2 regions of the Arthrobacter sp. 10T44 genome follow, and region 2 is predicted to be linked to the other one. Evidence: predicted binding sites of a transcription regulator. Region 2 holds the regulator's gene; the other holds the start of a gene.

Region 1 (12,691 bases), on a different contig from region 2:
CGCACTGTCTTTCCGGGAGGTGGTCGCCGCGGGGCCAACGGCTGAAGCGAGGATAACGTCTGATTTAAATGTGAGTCAAATCACCACGCGGGCACGCCGCCGTCCGTTTCCGGAGCCTAGGTCAGCACCGTGAAACCGGCCCCCGGATAGCGCACCCCGTTGACCTGCGGCTGCAGCGCGTGGTCGCCGGGGTGGTGGACCCGGGTGGTCATCTGGCGGAAGGCATGGCGCTTCGAAAATGTCCTGGATTCACCCGGCCCGAGGACGGCCGTGCCGAGCTTGAACACTTTGTCCGCGAGGACGCCGTTGGCTTTGGCGTAGTGCACCACGTAGTCGACGGCGATGCGGGCCTCCGCCGGGCCGGTGTTGGCGACGTCGAAATCGAATCCCAGGTCTCCCGGCAGTTCCACGACGGTGCGGTCGAGCCGGGGAGGCGTCACGGCGAGCGACGCCGGCGCGAAGCCGAGCAGCTCCAGCGCGCCGGGGTGGGCCTTCTTGACCAGGGTCCGCAGGCCGTGGCGGACCACCCTGGCGGTGTTCGCGTCCGGCTCCGCCAGCCAGCGCGCTGCGGCGGCGACCACTTCGTCGGGGGCATGCCGGGCCAGGTCGTTCAGGTGGTTGGCCACCGACCGCCGGACGTCCTCGACCGGGTCGCGGTACAGGGCGTCCAGGATCGGGAGGGTTGCCGCCGGCCGGGCCGTGAGTCCGGGAACACGGATTGCCCACGGCAGGTACGCCCGGGTGCCCTCGCTGGCGAGCCGTCGGACCTGCCAGTCGGGGTGGCTGGTCCAGCGCTGGATGACCGTCAGGGCCCGGTCGAGGTCCGCATCCAGGAGCCGCCGGATGGCGAATTCACCCGTGAGCCGCGGAGTCAGCTCGGCGAGCAGCGACAAGCAGTCCTCGAAATCGGCGGGGCCCCTCCGGGCAAGGGCGAGGGTGGCGGCCGCCTCGCTGACCGGCCAGATCATCCAGCCGGTGAAGTCCGGGTCCTTCAGCGCCTGGCGGAAGACCGCCGCCGCAGCGGTGTAGTCGGCGGGCAGATCGGTGAGCAGGGCGCTGCTGAGCAGGTCGGTGCGTTCGCGCAGGCCCAGCCCGTCCAGCTGCCCGGCCGTGCCGGCCAGTTGCGGGAAGCGGCGGCCGGGGGAAGCAGCGGCAAGGATCCGTCCCAGCGAGCCGACCACCCCGGGGTTGATCAGTTCGTTCATGACACCCATGGGTTCAGGCTACCGGCGGGAACGGCGCGGGACCGGCTGCCGGTCCGACGCGCCCGCGGCGCGGGAACCGGGATATTCTTCACGTTGGGAATGTCCACACACGGCGCAGAGGCGGATACGGCAATGGCAGAGCAGAAAACCGGGCAATCCGGCTGGTGGCGGGTCTTCCATGACAAGTTTGTGGTGGAGGAGCGCTACATGAGCGTGGATGCGCGGCGGAATCTGTACCGGATCGCCGTCGGGCTTATGGTCGTCGGCGTCGTGGCGTTCATTGCCATCCTGGTTAGCGTGCTGCAGCACGGCGGTATCACCGCCGTTGACGAGCCGGTGCGCTCCGGGCTCGTGGCCCTGCGCGGGGAGCCGGCCACGACCATCATGATCATCCTGGCCATTGTCTTCGGACCCATCGGCCTGCCGATCATCATCCTGGTGTTCACGGTGGCGTGGGGGCTGCTGGCCAAGCACGCCTGGCGGCCGATGGTGCTGGCCGGTGGCATGCTGACCGGGGTCATCCTGGCCCAGATCATCGGCCGGTCGGTCGGCCGGCAGCGCCCGCCGGTGGACCTTATGCTCTTCGGGGCTGACTCCACGTTCTCGTTCCCGTCAGGCCACGTCCTGGGCGCCTGTGACTTCCTGCTGATCACCACGTTCCTGATCTTTTCCCGCCGCAAGAACCCGAAAGCCGCCGTCGCGGGCTTCGCCGTAGCCGGCATCGGGATCTTCTTCGCCGCGCTCAGCCGGCTGTACCTCGGCTACCACTGGACCACCGATGCCCTTGCCTCGCTGTCCATCTCGTTCGTGATCCTGGGCGCCGTGATCCTGCTGGACACCTGGCGGACCGCCAGGATCCCGGGGGAGCGGATCACCGGTGAACTCTCCAAGCAGGAGACCGGCGCGGAGTAGGCGCCGGCGAAGACGGGGCGCGCTGCCGGTCAGCGCGCCCCGCGTCGTTTAAGCTCCGCACGGAGCTTGGCATTAGCCGTTTCCAGTTCCAGCACCTTGGCGACGCCGGCGAGGTTCAGCCCCTCGTCCAGCAGCTCACTGATCCGCCGCAGCACCACCAGATCCGTCTCGCTGTACTGCCGCGTTCCGCCCGCCGTGCGGTCCGGGGTCAGGAGTCCCCTGCGCTCGTAAAGCCGGATGTTCTGCGGCCCGGTCCCGACCAGCTGAGCCACCACGGAGATCGCGTACACCCCGACGTCCGCTTCACGTTCCGCCATGGCTCACGTCCCTTCGTGTGGTCGAAAAATTTCCTGTTGCATCAGTTTGGCACTGGTGCTATAAAAAATCTATATCCACCACCACAGATAACCGAGTGGGCTGGATAGGCAGGAAGATTCAAGACTCTCGTATGAAGGAGTGGGAAATGATGTTGATGCGTACGGACCCGTTCCGTGAATTGGACCGGCTGACCCAGCAAGTCTTCGGAACGGCGGCGCGGCCCGCCGCCATGCCGATGGACGCGTGGCAGGAGGACGGCGAATTCGTCGTCGCGTTCGATCTTCCCGGCGTCAATGTTGACTCGGTGGATCTCGACATCGAGCGCAACGTCCTGACCGTCAGGGCCGAACGGCGCGACCCGACGCAGCCCAACGTTGAATTGATCGCCTCGGAACGGCCGCGCGGAGTATTCAGCCGCCAGCTGATCCTGGGCGACACGCTGGACACCGACAAGGTCAAGGCGAGCTACGCCGACGGCGTCCTGACGCTCCGGATTCCGGTGTTGGAGCAGGCCAAGCCGCGGAAGATTGAAATCACGCACACGCAGGACAAGATGCAGGAGATCGGGAAGTAACAGCGCCGGCGGCGGACGCTTCGGACCGCTGGCGGTGCGGGGATCCGGCCGGCCGGAACGTGCGGCCGGATCCCCGCCTGATCGGCCCGAGCCCCGTCCGGCCAGCCAGGAGGTGAGCCGATGAACCGCGACCCGCGCGGCTTCTACGCCGCGTTGCACGTCGCGCCGGATGCGTCTCCGGCCGAGATCCAGCGCTCCTTCCGCGCGCTGATGCGCCGCCGCCATCCCGACGTCGAAGCGGCCGCCGGTGCGGCGTCCGGAGGCGGCCCGGATGCCCGGCCCGGCGCCGGGTCTGACGGCGGGGAGGAGGCGCGCCGCATCCTTGAGTCGTTCTCGGTGCTGCGGAATCCTGACGCGCGGGCCGCCTATGACGCCGCCGGTTCCGCGGCCCGGCCGGCCCGCCCGGCCCGCGTGGCAGACACCGGGGGCACCGCCGCCGGCCGCACCGCCGTCGGCCGGGACATTCCGGTGCGGCACCACCGAGGCGGGCAGCCGGTGCTGCGCGTGACCCCGGTGCGGTGGGAGCGGGGGCCGGAGTGACGCGGGAACCAGGGGCGGTGCCGCGTGCCGCACCAGGCAGGAAGCACCAGGCAGGAAGCAGCAGGCAGGAATACAAGAAAATGGAGGATAGCCATGAGCGCATGGCGGCGTTACGATTCGCACCTGATGCCCGCGTTCCACGAGCGGTTCGAGGAGAGGTGGGGCGAAGGAACCGCGCCCTTCCTTGACCCGGAGGCCCACGAACTGCCCCTTCCGCGCGCACAGTGGATCAATGTGGACACCGGCGCCGCGCTGGCGGTGGTGCCCATCTGGGCCGCCGAGGACAGCCAGCACCGCTCCTTCGGGGTGTTCTATCTACCGCCCGCCGGGGACATCTGGGTGCTCCGGCCCGGGTTTACCGGCTACCTTGAGCCCGCGGCGGACGAGGCGGAGCAACTCCTGAGCCTGCGGAATGACGCGTTCAAGAAGGCCGTCGCCCATGCCAAGGAGTTCCTCTTCGGGCCGGAGGAGTCCACCTACTAGGGCGCCGGGCTCAGGGGGCGGAGGCGCCGGACACACCGGCGGAGGTGCCGGCGCCGGTTGTGGCGTGGGCGCCCGCCGGGGCCTAAAATCAATCAACCACCAGCGCAACTGCATAGGGGATCCGCCAATGAATGCTTCCGCCCACGATCTGGCCGCTCTGCTGCCGGCCGATTTCACCATGGGCGTGGCGACCGCCGCCTTCCAGATCGAGGGGGCGCTGGACGAGGACGGGCGCGGACCTTCGGGATGGGATGTCTTTGCGGCTACCCCGGGCTCGATCGTCAATGATCACAGCCCCGCCATGGCCTGCGACCATTACCACCGGATGCCCGAAGATGTGGCGCTGATGAAGGAGCTGGGGATCGATTCCTACCGGTTCTCGCTGTCCTGGCCCCGCATCCAGCCCGGCGGCAGCGGTCCGGTGAATCCCAAGGGCCTGGACTTCTATGACCGCCTGATCGACCTGCTGCTGGCCAACGGGATCTCGCCGATGGCCACCCTGTACCACTGGGACACGCCGCTGGAGCTGGACGAGGCCGGCGGCTGGATGAACCGGGACACCGCCTACCGGCTGGGGGAATTCGCCGCCATCGCCGCCGCGGCCTACGGGGACCGGGTGGCCCGCTGGGTGACCATCAACGAACCGGCCACGGTGAGTGCCAACGGCTACATGCTGGGCGTGCACTCCCCGGGCGAAGCGCACATGCTCAAGGCGCTGCCGAGCGTCCACCACCAGCTGCTGGGCCACGGGCTCGCGATGCAGGCGCTGCGGGCGGCGAAGGTGCCCGGTGAAATCGGCCTCACCAATGTCTATTCACCGATGGTCCCGGCCTCGGCCAACCCGCTGGACAAGGTCAGCGCCGGGCTGATGGACATGGCCCAGAACCGCCTGTACGCGGACCCGGTGCTGCTGGGCAAGTATCCGGACGCCATCAGGGCCGCCACTTTCTTCTCCTCCTTCAGCCCGTCCAGCGAGGACATGGAACTGATTTCGCAGCCGCTGGACTTCTACGGGCTGAACTACTACATGCCCACCCGGGTGGCGGCCGGACCCGGCGAGGGCACCGTGCCCCAGGGCATGGCCGAGGCCATGGGCAATGACCTCAACGGCGGCGGGTCCGGAACCCCGTTCCACATCGAGAGCTTCCCGGACACCGAGATCACCGCCTACGGCTGGCCGATCAAGCCCGACTACATGGCCGTGGCGCTCGCGGAAATGGCCGAACGCTACCCGGAACTGCCGCCGGTCTACATCACCGAGGGCGGCGCAAGTTTCGAGGATCTGGAGATCCACGACGCCGAAGGCCGCCTCATCGTCCCGGATGAGCGCCGCGTGCGGTACCTTGCCGAGCACATCGGGGCGGCCATCGAGGCGACCTCACCCGGCGGCTCCGCAGAGTCGATCGAGCTGCGCGGCTACTACGTGTGGTCGCTGCTGGACAACTTTGAATGGTCCGCCGGCTACAAGCAGCAGTTCGGCCTGCTGCACGTGGACCGTGACACCATGATCCGCACGCCGAAGGCCTCCTACTACTGGATCCGGGAGCTCATGGCGGCCCGGAAGAGGGACGCCGGGGCAGCTGCGATGGTCGCGGGCGACGGCGGCACGGCGGACAGCGCCACCGCCGACGTCGAAACCCCCGAAGCAGGAACCGCGGCCGAAGCCCCGGCGGCCGGCTAGAGGATCTCCAGCTCCTGCAGGCGCTTGGCCATGCCGGCGCCGTCGGGCGAGTAGACCCACGGGACGCTGGAGCCCGTGTGGTCGCCGGTCTCGGAATGTCCGCCCGCCAGCACGGCCTCGCCGGTGGAGAGCTGGCGGATGCCGATCGCGGCGACCCGGTCTCCGTGCTCCCGGGCGAACTGCGAATAGATGGCCTCGTCGTGCTGGCCGTTGTCGCCGAAGAGGAGCCAGCGCATGTTGGGGAACTCCTTGGCCAGCAGTTCCAGGTTCCGGCGCTTGTGTTCCTGGCCGCTGCGGAACCAGCGGTCGTGGGTGAGGCCCCAGTCGGTCAGCAGCAGGGTTCCGGAGGGGTACATGTTGCGCGTGATGAAGCGGGCCAGCGTCGGGGCGGCGTTCCAAGGGCCGGTGGACAGGTAGATCACCGGCGCCTCGGGGTGTTCCACCAGCAGCCGGTCCATCAGGACGGCCATGCCCGGGGTCGCCATCCGGGCCCGTTCGTTGAGCACAAAGGTGTTCCACAGGGCCAGGAACGGCCGGGGGAGTGCCGTGACCATGATCGTGTCGTCAATGTCCGAGACGATGCCAAGGGTGGTGTCCGGGGAGATGACATAGATCATCGCCTCCGCAGGCTCGGTCCCTTCGGCCCGCAGCACGGCGCGGTGCCAGCCGGGCGTAAGTGAAACCGGGACCACGGTGTCCACGATGCCACCGCGGTCGGCATGCACCCGGGTGGTGATGCCGCCGATCTCGATCTCCACCTCAATGAACTGGATCGGGACAGACGTAAACGCGCGCCAGCCGCGGACATTCTGGTTGCCGTTCTGCGCCGCCTGCTCCGCCCGGCTGCCGGGTGTGGGCTTGCTCGTGAGCAGGACGCGGCCCAGTACCCGGACCCACTCGGTGGAGCCGTAGCCCTGGTAGGCGATGGTTTGCGGGCTGAACTTCCAGCGCCTGGCTGCCTTCAGGCGGAGGTGGTTGACCGAGTCCGAGACCCAGTGGGCCAGCCGGAAGGCCTGGCTGCCCGAGACTTTCCTGTCCGGCTGCGGTTGCTGCGCTGGTTCCTGCGAGGCCAATTCCATAACTCCACTCTCCCACAGCGGCGCGTCCTGCCGGCGATTGGTCCGCCGGTCAGGCGTCGCCCAGCAGTTCACGCAGCCTGGTGGCGTTGCGCACGGCGTTGCCGCCGCCGTCGTTGTTGAAATAGGCGTAGACGTCCTTGCCCGACGCCAGCCACTCGCGGGTCCGTTCCGCCCACCAGCCAAGTTCCTGGTCGGAGTAGGAGCCGGCGTAGAGGTGGTCCCGGTCGGGCCCGTGCAGCCGGACGTAGACGAACCCGGCGGTAGCACGCAGGATGCACGGCAGCTGCGCGCCGCTCATGACGCAGTAGGCAGCGCCGTGCCGTTCGAGCAGCTCATAGACCGCCGGGTGGTCCCAGCTGGGGTGGCGGAACTCCACGCTCACGCGGATCCACTCCGGCAGGGCGGCCAGGAAGTAGCCCAGACGGGCGTCGTCGCGCGCGAAATCCGGCGGCAGCTGGACCAGCAGCACGGCCCGCTTGTCACCGAGTTCGTGCCAGCAGCGGGTGATCCGCTCCGCCCAGACCTCCGGGCCGTAGAGTTTCTTGCCGTGGGTCAGGCCCCGCGGCGCCTTGACGGACATGGTGAAGCCCTCCGGCAGGCGGCGCTGCCACCCGGCGAAGGAGCTCTCCCGCGGCCAGCGGTAGAAACTCGCATTCAGCTCCACCGTGGTGAAGCGCGATGCGTAATGGGCCAGCCGGTCCCGTGCCGGCAGCCCGGGCGGATAGAGCACGTTCTCCCAGTGGTCGTAGCTCCAGCCGCTGGTTCCGATGTGCGCCACGCCGTGGCGGTGTACCCCGTAGTCCTGTTCCGGCATGTTGGGATCCTAGTGCCGGCAGGCCGCCCGTCCCAGCCCCCACGCAGCGGAACCCGTTGCCCCGCGCAGCGACATCCGGTGCCCGCGCAGCGACATCCGCCCCGCAATCCGCCCCGCAATCTGCCACGTCGTCCTCGGCCGCCAGCACGGCGTGTGGCACTGTAAGACCCATGGCACGTATCGAGGATTACGCAATGGTCGGCGATCTGCACACCGCCGCATTGATCAGCACGGAAGGCTCCATCGACTGGCTGTGCCTGCCCCGCTTCGACTCGCCGGCCTGCTTCAACGCCCTGCTGGACAGCCCCAAGGCCGGCCGCTGGCTGCTCGCGCCCGCGTCCGGCGGCGAATGCACCCGGCGGCACTACCGCAAGAACACCCTCATCCTGGAAACCGAATGGGAAACCGGCGAGGGCAAGGTCAAGGTGATCGACTTCATGTCGCCCCGCGACGGCGCGGCGGACATCGTGCGGATCGTGGTGGGGATCCGCGGCACGGTACGGATGCGCGGCGAGCTGGCCCTGCGCTTCGACTACGGCCACATCGTCCCCTGGGTGCGCCGCGACGAGCACGGGATCCACGCCGTGGCCGGCCCCGACGCCGCATACCTGGTCACCGAGGCCCCGCTCCGGGGCGAGCACATGCAGACCGCCAGCGACTTCACCGTCAAGGCTGGCCAGCGCATTCCCTTCGTGCTGACCTGGGCACCCAGCCACCTCGGCCGCCCGCGCAAGGTGGATCCGGAAGGCGTGCTTGAAGCCACCGAATCGTTCTGGCAGCAGTGGTCGGCCAAGTGCCGGGTCACCGGCCCGTACCGCGATGCCGTGCTGCGCTCGCTGATCACCCTCAAGGCCCTGACCTTCGCCCCGACCGGCGGCATCGTGGCCGCCGTGACCACGTCGCTGCCGGAGGAGCTCGGCGGGGAACGCAACTGGGACTACCGCTACTGCTGGCTGCGGGACGCGACCCTGACGCTGCAGGCCCTGCTCGCCTCGGGCTACTCGGAGGAGGCCGCCGCGTGGCGTAACTGGCTGCTGCGCGCGGTGGCGGGGGATCCGGCCGATCTGCAGATCATGTACGGCCTGCACGGCGAGCGAAGGCTGCCGGAAATGACGCTGGACTGGCTGGCCGGCTATGAGGGGTCGGCGCCGGTGCGGATCGGCAATGCCGCAGCCGGGCAACTGCAGCTGGACGTCTGGGGCGAGGTCCTGGACTGCCTGGCCCTGACCCGGAGTTCACTGCTGCACGACGGCGATGACTCCTGGGACGTCCAGGTGGCGCTGATGGAGCATCTGGAGACCGCCTGGACCCGGCCGGACAACGGTCTCTGGGAGATGCGCGGACCGCGCCGGCATTTCACCCACTCCAAGGTGATGGCCTGGGTGGCGGCGGACCGCATGGTCAAGGGCGTCCGGGATTCCGGCCTCCCCGGCCCGGCGGATCGCTGGGAAGCGCTCCGCGACACGATCCACGCCGACGTGATGGCCAACGGTTTCGACGCCGAACGCAACACCTTCGTCCAGTCCTACGGCCGGCCCGAACTGGACGCCAGCCTGCTGCTGATCCCGCGCGTGGGGTTCCTGGCTCCGGATGATCCGCGGGTGGTCGGCACCATCGAGGCGGTGCAGCGGGAGCTCACCCATGACGGCTTTGTGCTGCGCTACCGGCAGGAACAGAGCGACGACGGCGTGCCGGGCGGCGAAGGCGTCTTCCTCGCGTGTTCGTTCTGGCTGGTGGAGGCGCTGCTGGGTGCGGGTCGGCGCCGCGAGGCAAGGGAGCTGTTCGAACGGCTGCTGGCGCTGCGCAACGACGTCGGGCTGCTGAGCGAGGAATGGGACGTTCAGGAGGCGCGCCAACTGGGGAACACCCCGCAGGCCTTCAGCCACTTCGCACTGGTGCGCAGCGCACTCGAACTGCAGGCCGACGGCCACTGACGGCATGCTCCAACGGTGCCCTGGCACCGGCTGACGGCGGCGAAATCCGCCGGACCGGGACCGGCCGCCGGACTTTCTTCCAGAGCTTAGATAAGTATACTTACTAATATCCCCGCACGGGGTGCAGGATTGAAGGAGTATGCAATGGCTGGATATTTCGAGCTCGTGGATGCGCCCGACGGCGGCTACCGGATTCGGATGATGGACGCTGCCGGCGGCCTGATGGCCGTCTCGGTCACGTTCCCCACCAAACGCGCGGCCGTGGCAGGGATTGCCCAGGCGCGGGAGATCGCCGGAACCGGCCTGATCCGTGACCGCAGCGGCGACGGCCAGTCCGCAGTGATGGCCTCGCTGGCGAAGCGGCGGACCGGCGGCGGCACTGGACGCGGCTCCTCGCTCTCCGGCGGCACCCTGGCGGCCACGAAGCGCACCCGTGCCCACCACTGACCCGTCGTCGGCCGGGCAGCACCAGGCCGCAGTCCTCTTCGACGTCGACGGAACCTTGGTCGACTCCTCCTACATCCACACGCTCGCGTGGTGGCAGGCCTTCCGGCAGGCCGGCTACGACGTGCCGATGGCCAGCATCCACCGCTCGGTGGGAATGGGCGGGGACAGGATCCTTGACCGCCTGCTGCCGGAAGACCGCGATCCCGACGGCGACGCCGACATCATGACCTCCCACGCCGCGGTGTTCTCCACCTTCTGGCCCTCGCTCCGGCGGCTCGACGGCGCCCGGGACCTGCTGGCGCAATGCTTCGACGCCGGCCTCGCCGTCGCCCTCGCGTCCTCGGCAAGGGACCGCGACCTGGAGATTCTCCGCACCACCATCGACGCCGACGCCTACATCCACGCCGCCACCAGCTCGGCTGACGCGAAGGAAAGCAAGCCCGCGCCGGACATCCTCGTCGCGGCGCTCAAGGCCGTCGGCGTCCCCGCCGGCAACGCCGTATACGTGGGGGACGCCGTCTGGGATATTTACGCTGCCGGGAAGCTGGACATCCCGGCGATCGGGCTCACCTGCGGGGGCACCAGCGAAGCCGAACTCCGCGAAGCCGGCGCCGTGGAGGTCTATGAAAGCCCGCGCGCGCTGCTGGACAACCTCGCCGGCAGTGCCATCGGCAAGCTGGCCGCGCGCGTCCGCGGCAGCTGACCCACCGGCCCTGCCGGGCTGCGCTCCGACTCTTCCTTCCAAATTTTTCCCTCCAGACCGCGACCGAAAGGCAAGCACATGAAGGCACTTACTTGGCAGGGCAAACGTTCTGTGAGCGTTGAAGAAGTTCCCGACCCGGTGATCCAGGAACCCACCGACGCGATCGTACGCATCACGTCGACGGCGATCTGCGGCTCCGACCTGCACCTCTACGAAGTCCTCAGCCCCTACATGCACAAGGGCGACATCATCGGCCACGAGCCGATGGGCGTCGTCGTGGAAGTGGGCAGCGCCGTCACCAACCTGGCCAAGGGCGACCGCGTGGTCATCCCGTTCAACATCTCCTGCGGCCACTGCTTTATGTGCAGCCAGGGCCTGCAGTCCCAGTGCGAGACGACGCAGGTCAAGGAAAAGGGCTCCGGAGCCTCGCTCTTCGGCTTCTCCGAGCTGTACGGCTCCGTGCCGGGCGGGCAGGCGGAGTACCTGCGGGTGCCGCACGCTGACTACGGACCCATCAAGGTGGGGGCGGAACTCCCGGACGAACGCTACCTCTTCCTCTCGGACATCCTGCCGACCGCCTGGCAGGGCGTGAAGTACGCCGACGTGCCCGAGGGAGGCACCCTCGCGGTGATGGGCCTGGGGCCGGTGGGACAGTTCGCGTCCCGGATCGGCAAGCACTTCGGCCTGCGCGTCATCGGCGTCGACCCGGTGCCCGAGCGCCGGGCGATGGCGGAACGGCACGGCATCGAGACCCTGGATTACTCCAAGGGCGTCGCCGACGAACTGCGCTCCATGACGCAGGGCCGGGGTGCCGATTCGGTGGTGGACGCCGTCGGGATGGAAGCCCATGACTCGCCCGTGGCCTCGTTCGCCCAGCACGCGGCCGGGCTGCTGCCGGAGAAGCTGGCCCAGAAGGCCTTCGAGACCGTCGGGGTGGACCGGCTCTCCGCGCTCCACACAGCGCTGGACGCAGTCCGGCGCGGCGGCACCGTCTCCCTCAGCGGCGTGTACGGCGGAACGGCCTCCCCGATGCCGCTGATGCACATGTTCGACAAGCAGATCCAGCTGCGAATGGGCCAGTGCAACGTCCGGCGCTGGACCGAGGACCTGCTGCCGCTGGTGGAGTCGGACGCGGACCCGCTGGGTGTCATGGACCTCGTGACCCACCAGGCCAGCCTGGATGAGGCCCCCGCGATGTACGAGAAGTTCCAGAAGAAGCAGGACGGCTGCATCAAGGTGGTGCTGAAGCCCTGACCGGACCTGGCGGTGAGCCCCGCGGCCGCCTCAGCGGGCGGGAAACTTCCTCCAGAGCTTCAGGAAGGCCCGCTCCGAGGCGGCCGCCAGGTGCTCTTCCTTGGCGTGCAGCCTGCCGTAGCTGAAGCCGTTCTCCCCGCTGCGCAGCGCCCGGCCGCCCAGCTCGGCCAGCCGTTCGCGGGCCACGACGCTGTCCTGGTGCAGGCCCAGGAGCTGCTGGATCCGCCGGGCCGACTTGGCCAACCGCCTCGCGCCGCGGCGCTTCTTCCTGTCCGGCGCCAATCCATCGGGGGCCACCTTCGGCAGTGACAAGGCCAGCTCCGCGGAGTACCGCAGCCGTTTTGCCGCTTTGCGGACCTCATGCAGGCCCGCATTCCGGGCGGCGCCGCCGTCGTCGGCCGTGGGTGGAAGGGCCTTCACCGCGCGCTTCAAACGACGCCGGTCCTTGGCTACCAGCTTGCCGAACCTCGTCCCGGGAGCGCCGGCGGCCTTCGGCGACAGGGGCGCGTCGGCCAGGAATTGGTCCAGGGCCGCCAGCAGACGGGGGTAGCGCTCGTTCCCGAGCGCCTCGAGGACCGCTTCGAACCCGGCGGCCTCAAGTGCGTCGAGCTCCTCGTCGATCCGGATGGCGGCCGGGCCCTGCGGCCCGGACAGCGAGCGCAGCGCCTCGGGCTCCTGGGCGAGCAGCGTGGCCAGCCTTTCGTGGACCACGCCAGGGTCTCGGGCCGCCCCGAGCAGTCCCGAGAG
Region 2 (9,760 bases):
AGCAGCAACATCTCGTCCTGGGTGGAGTGGCCGGCGTTCTTAGCCTGCACCTCCGCCACCTGGGGGCAGATCGCGATGTCGCCGAGCATGCCCTGCGGTGTGGGCTTGTCCGGCGTGCCGGGAGTGAGTTCATCCATCGGCACGGACAGCACATCGGTGGACCCGGGCTCGTCCATCAGTTCGATGTGCAGCTTCTCCATGGCGGGCTCGTCGACCAGCAGGATGGACAGCTCCGCCTGCGGGTGGATGAAGAGTCGCTCAAAGACGAACCGGGCCAGCGCCACCAGCTCGGCTTCGTCCACCGTGACGCCGGATTCGTTGTTGACCTCGATGCTCATGCGTGTTCTCCCCGGTTCTCCCGGGCGACGGAATGCTTGACCCGGTTCCTTTGTGTCTCGTCCCAGACGCTGTACGCGTTGACGATGTCGCCCACCAGCCGGTGCCGGACGACGTCGGATGCGTCCAGGACCGAGAAATTGACGTCCTCTATCCCCTGCAGGATGTCTTCGACGATCCGCAGCCCGGAACGGGTGCCGAACGGCAGGTCCACCTGGGTGACGTCGCCGGTGACGACCATCTTGGAGCCGAAGCCCAGCCGGGTGAGGAACATCTTCATCTGCTCGGGGGTGGTGTTCTGGGCCTCGTCCAGGATGATGAACGCGTCGTTGAGCGTGCGTCCGCGCATGTAGGCCAGCGGCGCCACCTCGATGGTGCCGGCGGCCATCAGCCGCGGGATCGACTCGGGGTCCATCATGTCGTGCAGGGCGTCGTAGAGCGGACGCAGGTAGGGATCGATCTTGTCACTGAGCGTGCCGGGCAGGAAGCCGAGCCGCTCCCCCGCTTCGACGGCCGGGCGGGTCAGGATGATCCGGCTGACTTCCTTCTGCTGCAGCGCCTGGACCGCCTTGGCCATGGCCAGGTAGGTCTTGCCGGTGCCGGCCGGGCCGATCCCGAAGATCACCGTGTTCGCGTCAATCGCATCCACATAGTTCTTCTGGTTCAAGGTCTTGGGCCGGATGGTCTTGCCGCGGCTGGAGAGGATGTTGTGGGTGAGAACGTCCACCGGGTTCTGCAGCGACTGGGTGCGCAACAGCGACACGAGCTGCTGCAGGACAACCGGCGTAATCACCGTGCCGCGCGCCACCAGGCCGCGCACCTCGTTGAGCAGCCGCATAATCCTGGGCACGTCGGCGGCAGGGCCGCTGATGGAGAGCTCGTTCCCGCGGACATGGAAGTCGACGCTGGGGAACTGGGTTTCGATAAAGCGCAGGGCTTCGTCATGGCTCCCCAGGGACTGCACCATCTGGTCGGAATTGTCGAACAGGACCACCTCCGTCCGCAGACCTGGGAGGGAGTGGGGAAATTCCCCTGCGGTGCGCTCGTTCGCGCTGATCCGGGCCTTGCCGTTGGCTGCTTCAGTCATGGTGTTGGCCCGTGGGCCTCTGGTCCCCTCCAGTTCGGAAATGGTCTCGCCGCCTCGGCGCCGGCCGACGGCGTTCCGGGCCGTCCGCGCCGGGTTTCAGCGGGTCCTTCCATCTTACGCCAGCGCGGCCCGATGCCGGAGCGGAGGGCATTAGGTATCAACTTCATATCGTCCTCATATCGTTCCCGTTGCAGTTCGCCGGACAGCGCGGAATCCCCACTGGAGCGCAGGCACCTTGTGCAATGCTGGATTCGGCCCTGCCGGGCCCGCGGAGCGAGAAACACAGCGAAGGGACAGGGGCAATCAGCCAGCGTGGAGTGAACAAGACAGCAGCAGGGCGGCGTACGCGCCGCGGCTTGCTGCACCTTGTGCTGCCCGCTGCCCTGGCGCTGTCCGGCTGCGTGGCCACGCCCCAGCCGGGCATCACGAACTCCGACACGCCCTCCCACACGGTCCCCGGCCCGGCCGCCGGCGTCGCCACCACCAGCGCACCGCTGGAATCCACCCAGGCCTCCAACAAGGCTCCGGTCTACTGGATCGGGCGCAGCAACAACAACGTCTTCCTGTACCGCGAGTTCCGGGACGTGTCCGAAGACGACAATCCGATCACCAGGGCGCTGCGGGTGATGATGTCGCAGAAGCCGCTGGACCCTGATTTCTTCACCCCGTGGCAGAACCCCAGGCTCCTCGCCACCTCGATTTCCGGAAAGAACGTGATCACGGTGGACGTGTCCGCCGATGCGTTCAACAGCAACGTCGACGCCGACATGGCCGAACGCGCGATCCAGCAGCTCGTCTACACGGCCACGGCCGCCGGTGCCAGCGCCGGGCTGACCGATACCGGGCAGCAGATCCAGGTCGTCATCCTCGTCGACGGGCACACCGACTACGTCGCCTTCAACCGGGTCCGGCTCGGTTCACCGACCTCGCGCAGCGCCGGAATGGTGGCGCCCGTGTGGATCATCGATCCGCAGGAGGGCACCGAGGTGGCGGACGGCGCGGTCAAGATTTCCGGCCGGAGCACGGTCCCGGGCGGCAAGCTGCGCTGGGAGATCCTGCGGGTCGACGGCGCCAGCAAGACGCCCTATCTGGACGGCAACATCACGGCCTCCGCCGATGCCTCGAAGCCCGGCCTGTTCAACCTCTCGTTGAACCTCGGTCCCGGTGAGTATGAGGTCCGCGTGTCGCAGGTCGACCCCGGCACCAAGGTCCAGGACCTGAACGTAGATACCCGCGGGTTCACTGTCCGCTAAGGCATTCCGCTAAGGCAGGCACCCGGCGTACCCGCACGGGCGCGGCGCCTGGCCTGTCCTATTACTGCTTGCCCCTACCAACGTCCCAGGACGTCGCTGGCCAGCACCGTGGCGGCGGGGCCGGCGGTGGAAGAACGCAGCACGTGGTGGCCCAGCAGGGCGGTGACGGCTCCCGCACCGCACAGCCGGGTGACCTCGCGGGGGCTGATGCCGCCCTCGGGGCCCACAATCAGGAGCACCTCGCGGGCCACACCGCCGTCGCCGGCCTGCTGGTGCCAGGCTTCCAGCACCTGCCGCAGGGGCCGAACCGCGTCCTCGTGCAGGATCACGGCCAGGTCCGCGGCGGCTACGGCCGCCTGCAGGCCGTTGCCGTCCACCGCGGCGCGGACCTCCGGAATCCAGGCGCGGCGTGCCTGCTTCGCGGCTGCCGTCACCACGGACTGCCATTTGGCGTGCGCCTTCGCCGCGCGTTCGGGTTTCCAGCGGACGATCGAGCGTTCGGCCTGCCAGGGCACGACGGCGTCAATCCCCAATTCGGTCGCGGTCTCAGCCGCCAGCTCGTCGCGGTCGCCCTTGGCCAGGGCCTGCACCAGCACCAGCCGAACGTCAGGCCTTGGCTCGGTCACGACCTCGCCGCACTCCACCGTCAGCTCCTGCGGCGCGGCGGCCGTCACGGTGCCGGTGATCCGCTTGCCGGCGCCGTCGGCGATGTCCACCGGCTCCCCCACGGCCAGGCGCTTGACCGTCACCGCGTGGCGCGCCTCGGCGCCTTCGAGGACGAACGTCGCGCCGGGGACCAGCTGGTCCAGGGTGCCTGCGGGGGTGAAGAAGACCGGGTTGCTCACCGCTACAGGTTACCGAGCCGGTCCCGCAGCTTCGCGAAGACGCCGCCGCTGGCGGCAAGCTTCCCTTCGGTGAACTGCTCGCCGCGGAGTTTGGCGAGCTGGCGCAGCAGGTCTTCCTGGGCGGCGTCGAGCTTCGCGGGGGTATCCACCTGCAGGTGGACCTTGAGGTCTCCGCGGCCGTAGCCGCGCAGGTGCGTGACGCCCAGGCCACGCAGCGTGATGACCTCGCCGGACTGGGTGCCGGCCTTGACGTCGATTTCCTGTTGCCCGTCGAAGGTCTCAAGGGTCAGCTCTGTGCCGAGCGCGGCCGCCGTCATCGGGATGTTCAGGCTCGCGTGCAGGTCGTCGCCTTCGCGCACGTAGGTGGGGTCGTTGTTGACCCGGATCTCGACGTACAGGTCACCGGACGGGCCGCCGGCAGGACCGGCCTCACCCTGGCCGGAGAGCTGGATGCGGGTGCCGGTAGCGACGCCGGCGGGAACCTTGACGGTAAGCGAGCGGCGGCTGCGGATGCGGCCCTGGCCGGCGCATTCGTTGCAGGGATCCTTGATCACCGTGCCGAAGCCCTCGCAGCTGCCGCAGGGGGCAGTGGTCATGACCTGGCCGAGGATGGAACGCACGGCGCGCTGGACCTGGCCGCTGCCGCCGCAAATGTCGCAGCGCTCGGGGTGGCTGCCTTCGCGGCAGCAGGAACCCTCACAGGTGGGACAGGTGACGGCGGTGTCCACTTCGAGCTTCTTGTTGACCCCGAAGACGGCGTCGCGCAGGTCGATCCGGACGCTGATCAGGGCGTCCTGGCCGCGCCGCACCCGGGATGCGGGGCCGCCCTGGCCGCCGGCGCCGCCGAAGAAGGTTTCGAAGATGTCCTGGAAGGCGAAGCCCTGGCCGGCGTAGCCGCCGCCGAAGCCGTTGTCGTTCCCGTTCTCGTTGCCCGTCGTGTCGTAGACCCGGCGCTTTTGCGGGTCGGAAAGCACCTCGTAGGCATGGGTGACCGCCTTGAAGCGCTCGGAAGCGTCATCACCGGGGTTCACATCCGGGTGCAGGGTCCGCGCAAGCTTGCGGTAGGCCTTCTTGATCTCTTCCCCCGTGGCTTCACGGGAGACTCCAAGAACGTCATAGTGGCTGCTCAAAGTCTGTATCTCTTCCTTTTTGTACTGCCAGTGGGGCACTGCCTGTAGTTGGCAAGAAGTCCGGTTCCGGATCCGGCCCGTCAGGGCCCGAGGATCCGCGAAAGGTAGCGGGCCACCGCACGGACGGCGGCCATGGTGGTGGGGTAGTCCATCCGGGTGGGGCCAAGGACTCCGACCTTGGCCGTGGCGTCCGGGCCGTAGCCGGTGGCCACCACGGACGCTTCGGACAGGCCGTCGTAAGGGTTCTCCCGGCCGATGCTTACCGTGACGCCGCGCGGGTCCTCTGCCATGTCGCTGAGCAGGCGCAGCATCACCACCTGCTCTTCAAGCGCTTCGAGCACGGGTCCGATGCTCAGCGGGAAATCCACATTGGACCTGGCCAGGTTGGCGGTCCCGGCCATGACCATCCGTTCCTCGCGGCTGCTCGCGGCAAGCGATTCAAGCCCGCGGGCCAGGGCCTGGGCGGGTCCCCGCCGCACCGGCGGACAGCTGTCCACCACGGCCTGCAGCGACTGGGGCAGCAAGCTCAACGGGGTGCCGGAGAGCCTGGCCAGGAACAGGGTGCGGAGTTCGGCGAGGGCGTCGTCGCCGAAGTCCTGGCCGACGTCGATCACCCGCTGTTCCACCTTGCCCGTATCCGCGATCAGGACCGTGAGTACCTTGCGCGGCGCCAGGAGCACGAATTCGATGTGCCGGACGCGGGCCCGGCTCAACAGCGGGTACTGCACGACGGCGACCTGGTTCGTCAGCTGCGACAGCAGCCGCACCGTCCGGTCCAGCACGTCGTCGAGGTCATCGGACCCCTCGAGCAGCGCCTGGATGGCGCGGCGCTCCGCCGGAGAGAGGGGTTTGACGGCCGAAATCTGGTCCACGAACAGGCGGTAGCCCTTGTCCGTGGGAATCCGGCCGGCGCTGGTATGCGGCGCCGTGATCAGGCCCTCGTCTTCCAGGGCGGCCATGTCATTGCGGATCGTGGCGCTGGACACGCCCAGATGGTGCCGTTCCACCAGGGCCTTGGATCCAACCGGCTCGCGGGAATGGACGTAGTCCTCCACGATGGCGCGCAGCACTTCGAGTTTGCGTGGCTCGCTCACTCTCCACCTCCAATCGACCCGTATCGGTTCGCCGGTGCCGCCGCGCGTGCAAGAACACCCGGGGTTAGCACTCGACATGCCTAAGTGCTAACCAGTCTAATATGAGTCGCGCCGTTGTTAGCATTGGATTCGCTGCGGGCGTGAGCCCCGGGACTGGTGTTTCCCGGCACACCACAAGCCGCGCCGCCGTTCTGTCCCCCGTAATTCCCGAGTGCAAAGCAGTGTGTAGCAGATGTCGTACCAGAATTGGGGCCCGCAGGATCTCTCCGCGCCCGCCAAGGCCCAGCTGCCCGCGATCCCGGTGGAGCGCGGCATGGTGCTGGAGGACGTGCAGTCCGGCTGGGTGGGCGCCGTAACCCGGGTGGAGAAGTCCGGCGGCATGCACGTCGTGGCCCTCGAGGACCGGCGCGGCAAGTCCCGATCCTTCCGCCTCGGCTTCGGCTTCCTGCTCGAGGGCCAGCCCATCCGGCTGATGCCGCCCGCCCCGCGGGTTCCCGCGGCGGGTGCCGGAGTCGGCGCGCGCACCGCCTCCGGTTCGGTCCGGGTGGAGGGACAGCGTGCCCAGGTCGCGAAGGCCAGCCGGATCTGGGTGGAAGGCAAGCACGACGCCGAACTCGTCGAGAAAGTCTGGGGTGACGACCTCCGCGTCGAGGGCATCGTGGTCGAGCCGCTGCACGGCATCGACGACCTCGCTGCCGCCGTGAAGGAGTTCCGGCCCGGCCCCGGCCGTCGCCTCGGCGTCCTGGTGGATCACCTTGTTCCAGACTCGAAGGAGTCGCGAATCGCCGACGCGGTGATGGCCTCCCCGGGCGCGGCCGGCAACGTGCTGATCGTCGGGCACCCGTACGTCGACGTCTGGCAGGCCATCCGCCCTGCCGTCCTGGGCATTGAGCGGTGGCCGGTGATTCCGCGCGGGGTGGACTGGAAGACCGGCATCCTGACGGCCTTCGGCTGGCCGCACAGCACCAAGGAGGACATCGGCCTGGGTTGGCAGAAACTCCTCGGCGCTGTCCGCAGCTACGCGGACCTGGAGCCCTCCCTGCTGGGCCGGGTCGAAGAGGTCATCGACTTCCTCACGGTGCCGTAGCCGCCTCCCCGTGCTTTAGTTCGCGGTCCGAGCAAGTATTCTTGGTAGGGCGGCCGCTGCATTTTGTTGCGGCCGCGGCTCGTACAGGTACCTACGCTCCACCGCAATCCAAAGGACGAAACGTGGCAGAAGACGCACGCGAACACACGGATCACCAGGCCGGCCATGGCCAGTCGCAGTACCATGGCGTTCCCGCAAATGCTCTGCCGTTGACGGCAAGCGAGGACCGGCAATGGGCCACCCTGGCGCACTTTGGCGGCATTCTGGGTTGCATTCCCGCGCTGCTGATCTACCTGATCTTCAAGGACCGCGGCCCGTTCACGGCGCAGGAGTCCAAGGAGGCGCTGAACTTTACGCTTCCGCCCACCATCGCTGCGGTGGTAGCCAATCTGCTGGTCTTCGTCCCGGTGGTGGGCAACCTGTTCGCAGTCCTGGCGACCGCCATCTGGATTGCCCTCGCCTGCTTCTCGGTGGCCGCCGGCATCCACGTCAACCGCGGCCAGCCGCACCGCTACGAGTACAACCTCCGCTGGATCAAGTAGCGCGAACGGACATTTTCGGCCCGCGCGCCCAAGGCGATCGGACACTTCCGGCCCGCATGGGCGGACTACCTAGTCCGGCAGGATCCGGCGGACCACGGCGTCGGCTAGGAGCCGGCCCTTGAGCGTGAGCACCAGCCGGCCCTTGAACGCTTCCGCAGGCTCAACGAGCCCGTCGGCGATGAGTCCGGCGACCGCGTGCCGTCCGGTATCCCCCAGCCCGCCAAGACTCGGGATTTCCAGGCCGGTGACCAGTCTGGCTTCGAGCATGACGCGCTCCACGTTGCGGGTCTCGGCGTCGAGGGTCTCCCGCCCGGCCGCGGGCGAGACGCCTGCCGCGAGCCGACCGGCGTAGGCCGTGGGGTGCTTGACGTTCCACCAGCGGACCCCGCCGACGTGCGAATGCGCTCCGGGGCCGATGCCCCACCAGTCATCCCCACGCCAGTAGGCCAGGTTATGGCGACAGGCCTGGTCCGGCGTGCGCGCCCAGTTGCTTACTTCATACCAGCCCAGCCCGGCCGCGGAGATCAGTTCATCGGCCAGTTCGTATTTGGCGGCATGGTCGTCGTCGTCGATCCCCGGAACCTCGCCGCGCCGGATCTGGGCGGCGAGTTTCGTGCCCTCCTCGACGATCAGCGCGTAGGCGCTGATGTGGTCCGGGCCGTAGGACAGTGCGGTCTCCAGCGAGTAGCGCCAGTCCTCCAGCGACTCCCCCGGGGTGCCGTAGATCAGGTCCAGGCTGACCGCGAGGCCCGCCTCACGCGCCCACTGGACCACCTGCGGCACACGGCTGGGCGTGTGGGTGCGGTCGAGGACCTTGAGCACGTGGGGCACCGCGGACTGCATGCCGAAGGAGACCCGGGTGAAGCCGGCGTCGGCGAGCAATTGCAGGGATTCGGGCGTGACCGAATCCGGGTTGGCTTCCGTGGTGACCTCGGCGCCGGGCTCGAGGCCCCAGGTGTCGATCGCGGCGGCCAGGATGCGGGCCAGGTCCCCGGCCGGGAGAAGCGTGGGGGTGCCGCCGCCGAAGAACACCGTGCTGAGCCGGCGCTCCGGGAGGCCGGAGGCTTTCAACGCCCGCCCGGCGAAGTCCACTTCCGCGACGGCGGTGTCCGCGTAGGCGTCCTGCGAGGCGCCGCCGCCGAGTTCCGTGGCGGTGTACGTGTTGAAGTCGCAGTAGCCGCAGCGCACGGCGCAGAACGGAATGTGGACGTAGAGCCCGAAGGCCCGGTCCGCGGCGCCCTCCAGCGCCTGGCCGGGCAGCAGCCCGTCCGACGGCGCGGGGTCACCGAGGGGAAGCGCACTTGGCATGGCTACTTCTTGGCCTTGTCCTTGGACTCGTCCGTGGTGAGTGCGGCGATGAAGGCCTCCTGCGGGACCTCGACGCGGCCCACCATCTTCATGCGCTTCTTGCCTTCCTTCTGCTTCTCCAGCAGCTTGCGCTTTCGGGTGATGTCGCCGCCGTAGCACTTGGCCAGGACGTCCTTGCGGATGGCCCGGATGCTTTCGCGGGCGATGATCCGGGAGCCGATGGCAGCCTGGATCGGCACCTCGAACTGCTGCCGCGGGATGAGTTCGCGCAGCTTGCCGGTCATCATTACACCGTAGGCATAGGCCTTGTCGCGGTGGGTGATGGCGCTGAAGGCGTCGACCTGTTCGCCCTGGAGCATGATGTCCACCTTGACCAGATCGGCGACCTGGTCGCCGTCGGCCTTCCAGTCCAGCGAGCCGTAGCCGCGGGTCTTGGACTTCAGGATGTCGAAGAAGTCGAAGACGATTTCGGCCAGCGGCAGGCGGTAGCGGATCTCCACCCGGTCCTCGGAGAGGTAGTCCATGCCGCCCATGACGCCGCGGCGGCTCTGGCACAGCTCCATAATGGCGCCGACGAACTCGTTGGGCGCCAGAATCGTGGCGGAGACCATCGGCTCGCGGACCTCGGAGACCTTACCGGTGGGGTATTCGCTGGGGTTGGTCACGTGGACGACCTTCTTGTCCTCCAGCGTCACCTCGTACTCCACGTTCGGGGCGGTGGAGATCAGGTCCAGCTTGTACTCCCGTTCGAGCCGCTCGCGGGTGATTTCCAGGTGCAGCAGGCCCAGGAAGCCGACGCGGAAGCCGAAGCCCAGCGCGGCGGACGTCTCCGGCTCGTAGACCAGGGCGGCGTCGTTGAGCATCAGCTTCTCCAGCGCGTCACGGAGCACCGGGTAGTCGGTGCCGTCCAGCGGATAGAGGCCGGAGAACACCATCGGCTTGGCGTCGGCGTAGCCGGGCAGGGAGTCGGTGGCGGGCTTAGCCAGGTTGGTCACGGTGTCGCCGACCTTGGACTGGCGGACGTCCTTCACGCCGGTGATCAGGTAGCCGACCTCGCCGACGCCCAGGCCCTTGGACG

What was found. The regulator HrcA, encoded in region 2, represses chaperone genes, less so after heat shock. The targets are predictions, from matches to a motif close to TTNGCACTCGNNNNNNNCGAGTGCNAA.
Region 1: AC1DBL_RS03270 (Hsp20/alpha crystallin family protein) is a predicted target of HrcA. The motif match lies at 2,481-2,507, and genes of this name have one in related genera.

What each region holds. Positions count from the first base shown of each region.
Region 1 covers NZ_JBFTGT010000001.1:691,378-704,068, reverse strand. Annotated here, with positions in the region: gene AC1DBL_RS03285 (DNA alkylation repair protein) at 117-1,214, opposite strand; gene AC1DBL_RS03280 (phosphatase PAP2 family protein) at 1,338-2,117, shown strand; gene AC1DBL_RS03275 (MerR family transcriptional regulator) at 2,147-2,434, opposite strand; gene AC1DBL_RS03270 (Hsp20/alpha crystallin family protein) at 2,584-3,009, shown strand; gene AC1DBL_RS03265 (DnaJ domain-containing protein) at 3,130-3,549, shown strand; gene AC1DBL_RS03260 (hypothetical protein) at 3,643-4,032, shown strand; gene AC1DBL_RS03255 (glycoside hydrolase family 1 protein) at 4,160-5,713, shown strand; gene AC1DBL_RS03250 (App1 family protein) at 5,710-6,792, opposite strand; gene AC1DBL_RS03245 (DUF72 domain-containing protein) at 6,842-7,606, opposite strand; gene AC1DBL_RS03240 (glycoside hydrolase family 15 protein) at 7,777-9,540, shown strand; gene AC1DBL_RS03235 (YegP family protein) at 9,685-9,987, shown strand; gene AC1DBL_RS03230 (HAD family hydrolase) at 9,974-10,690, shown strand; gene AC1DBL_RS03225 (zinc-dependent alcohol dehydrogenase) at 10,769-11,944, shown strand; gene AC1DBL_RS03220 (CHAD domain-containing protein) at 11,975-12,691, opposite strand, start outside.
Region 2 covers NZ_JBFTGT010000002.1:343,624-353,383, reverse strand. Annotated here, with positions in the region: gene ybeY (rRNA maturation RNase YbeY) at 1-338, opposite strand, end outside; gene AC1DBL_RS06135 (PhoH family protein) at 335-1,423, opposite strand; gene AC1DBL_RS06130 (GerMN domain-containing protein) at 1,741-2,676, shown strand; gene AC1DBL_RS06125 (16S rRNA (uracil(1498)-N(3))-methyltransferase) at 2,751-3,521, opposite strand; gene dnaJ (molecular chaperone DnaJ) at 3,524-4,651, opposite strand; gene hrcA (heat-inducible transcriptional repressor HrcA) at 4,732-5,745, opposite strand; gene AC1DBL_RS06110 (DUF3097 domain-containing protein) at 5,978-6,832, shown strand; gene AC1DBL_RS06105 (DUF4870 domain-containing protein) at 6,955-7,374, shown strand; gene hemW (radical SAM family heme chaperone HemW) at 7,444-8,682, opposite strand; gene lepA (translation elongation factor 4) at 8,685-9,760, opposite strand, start outside.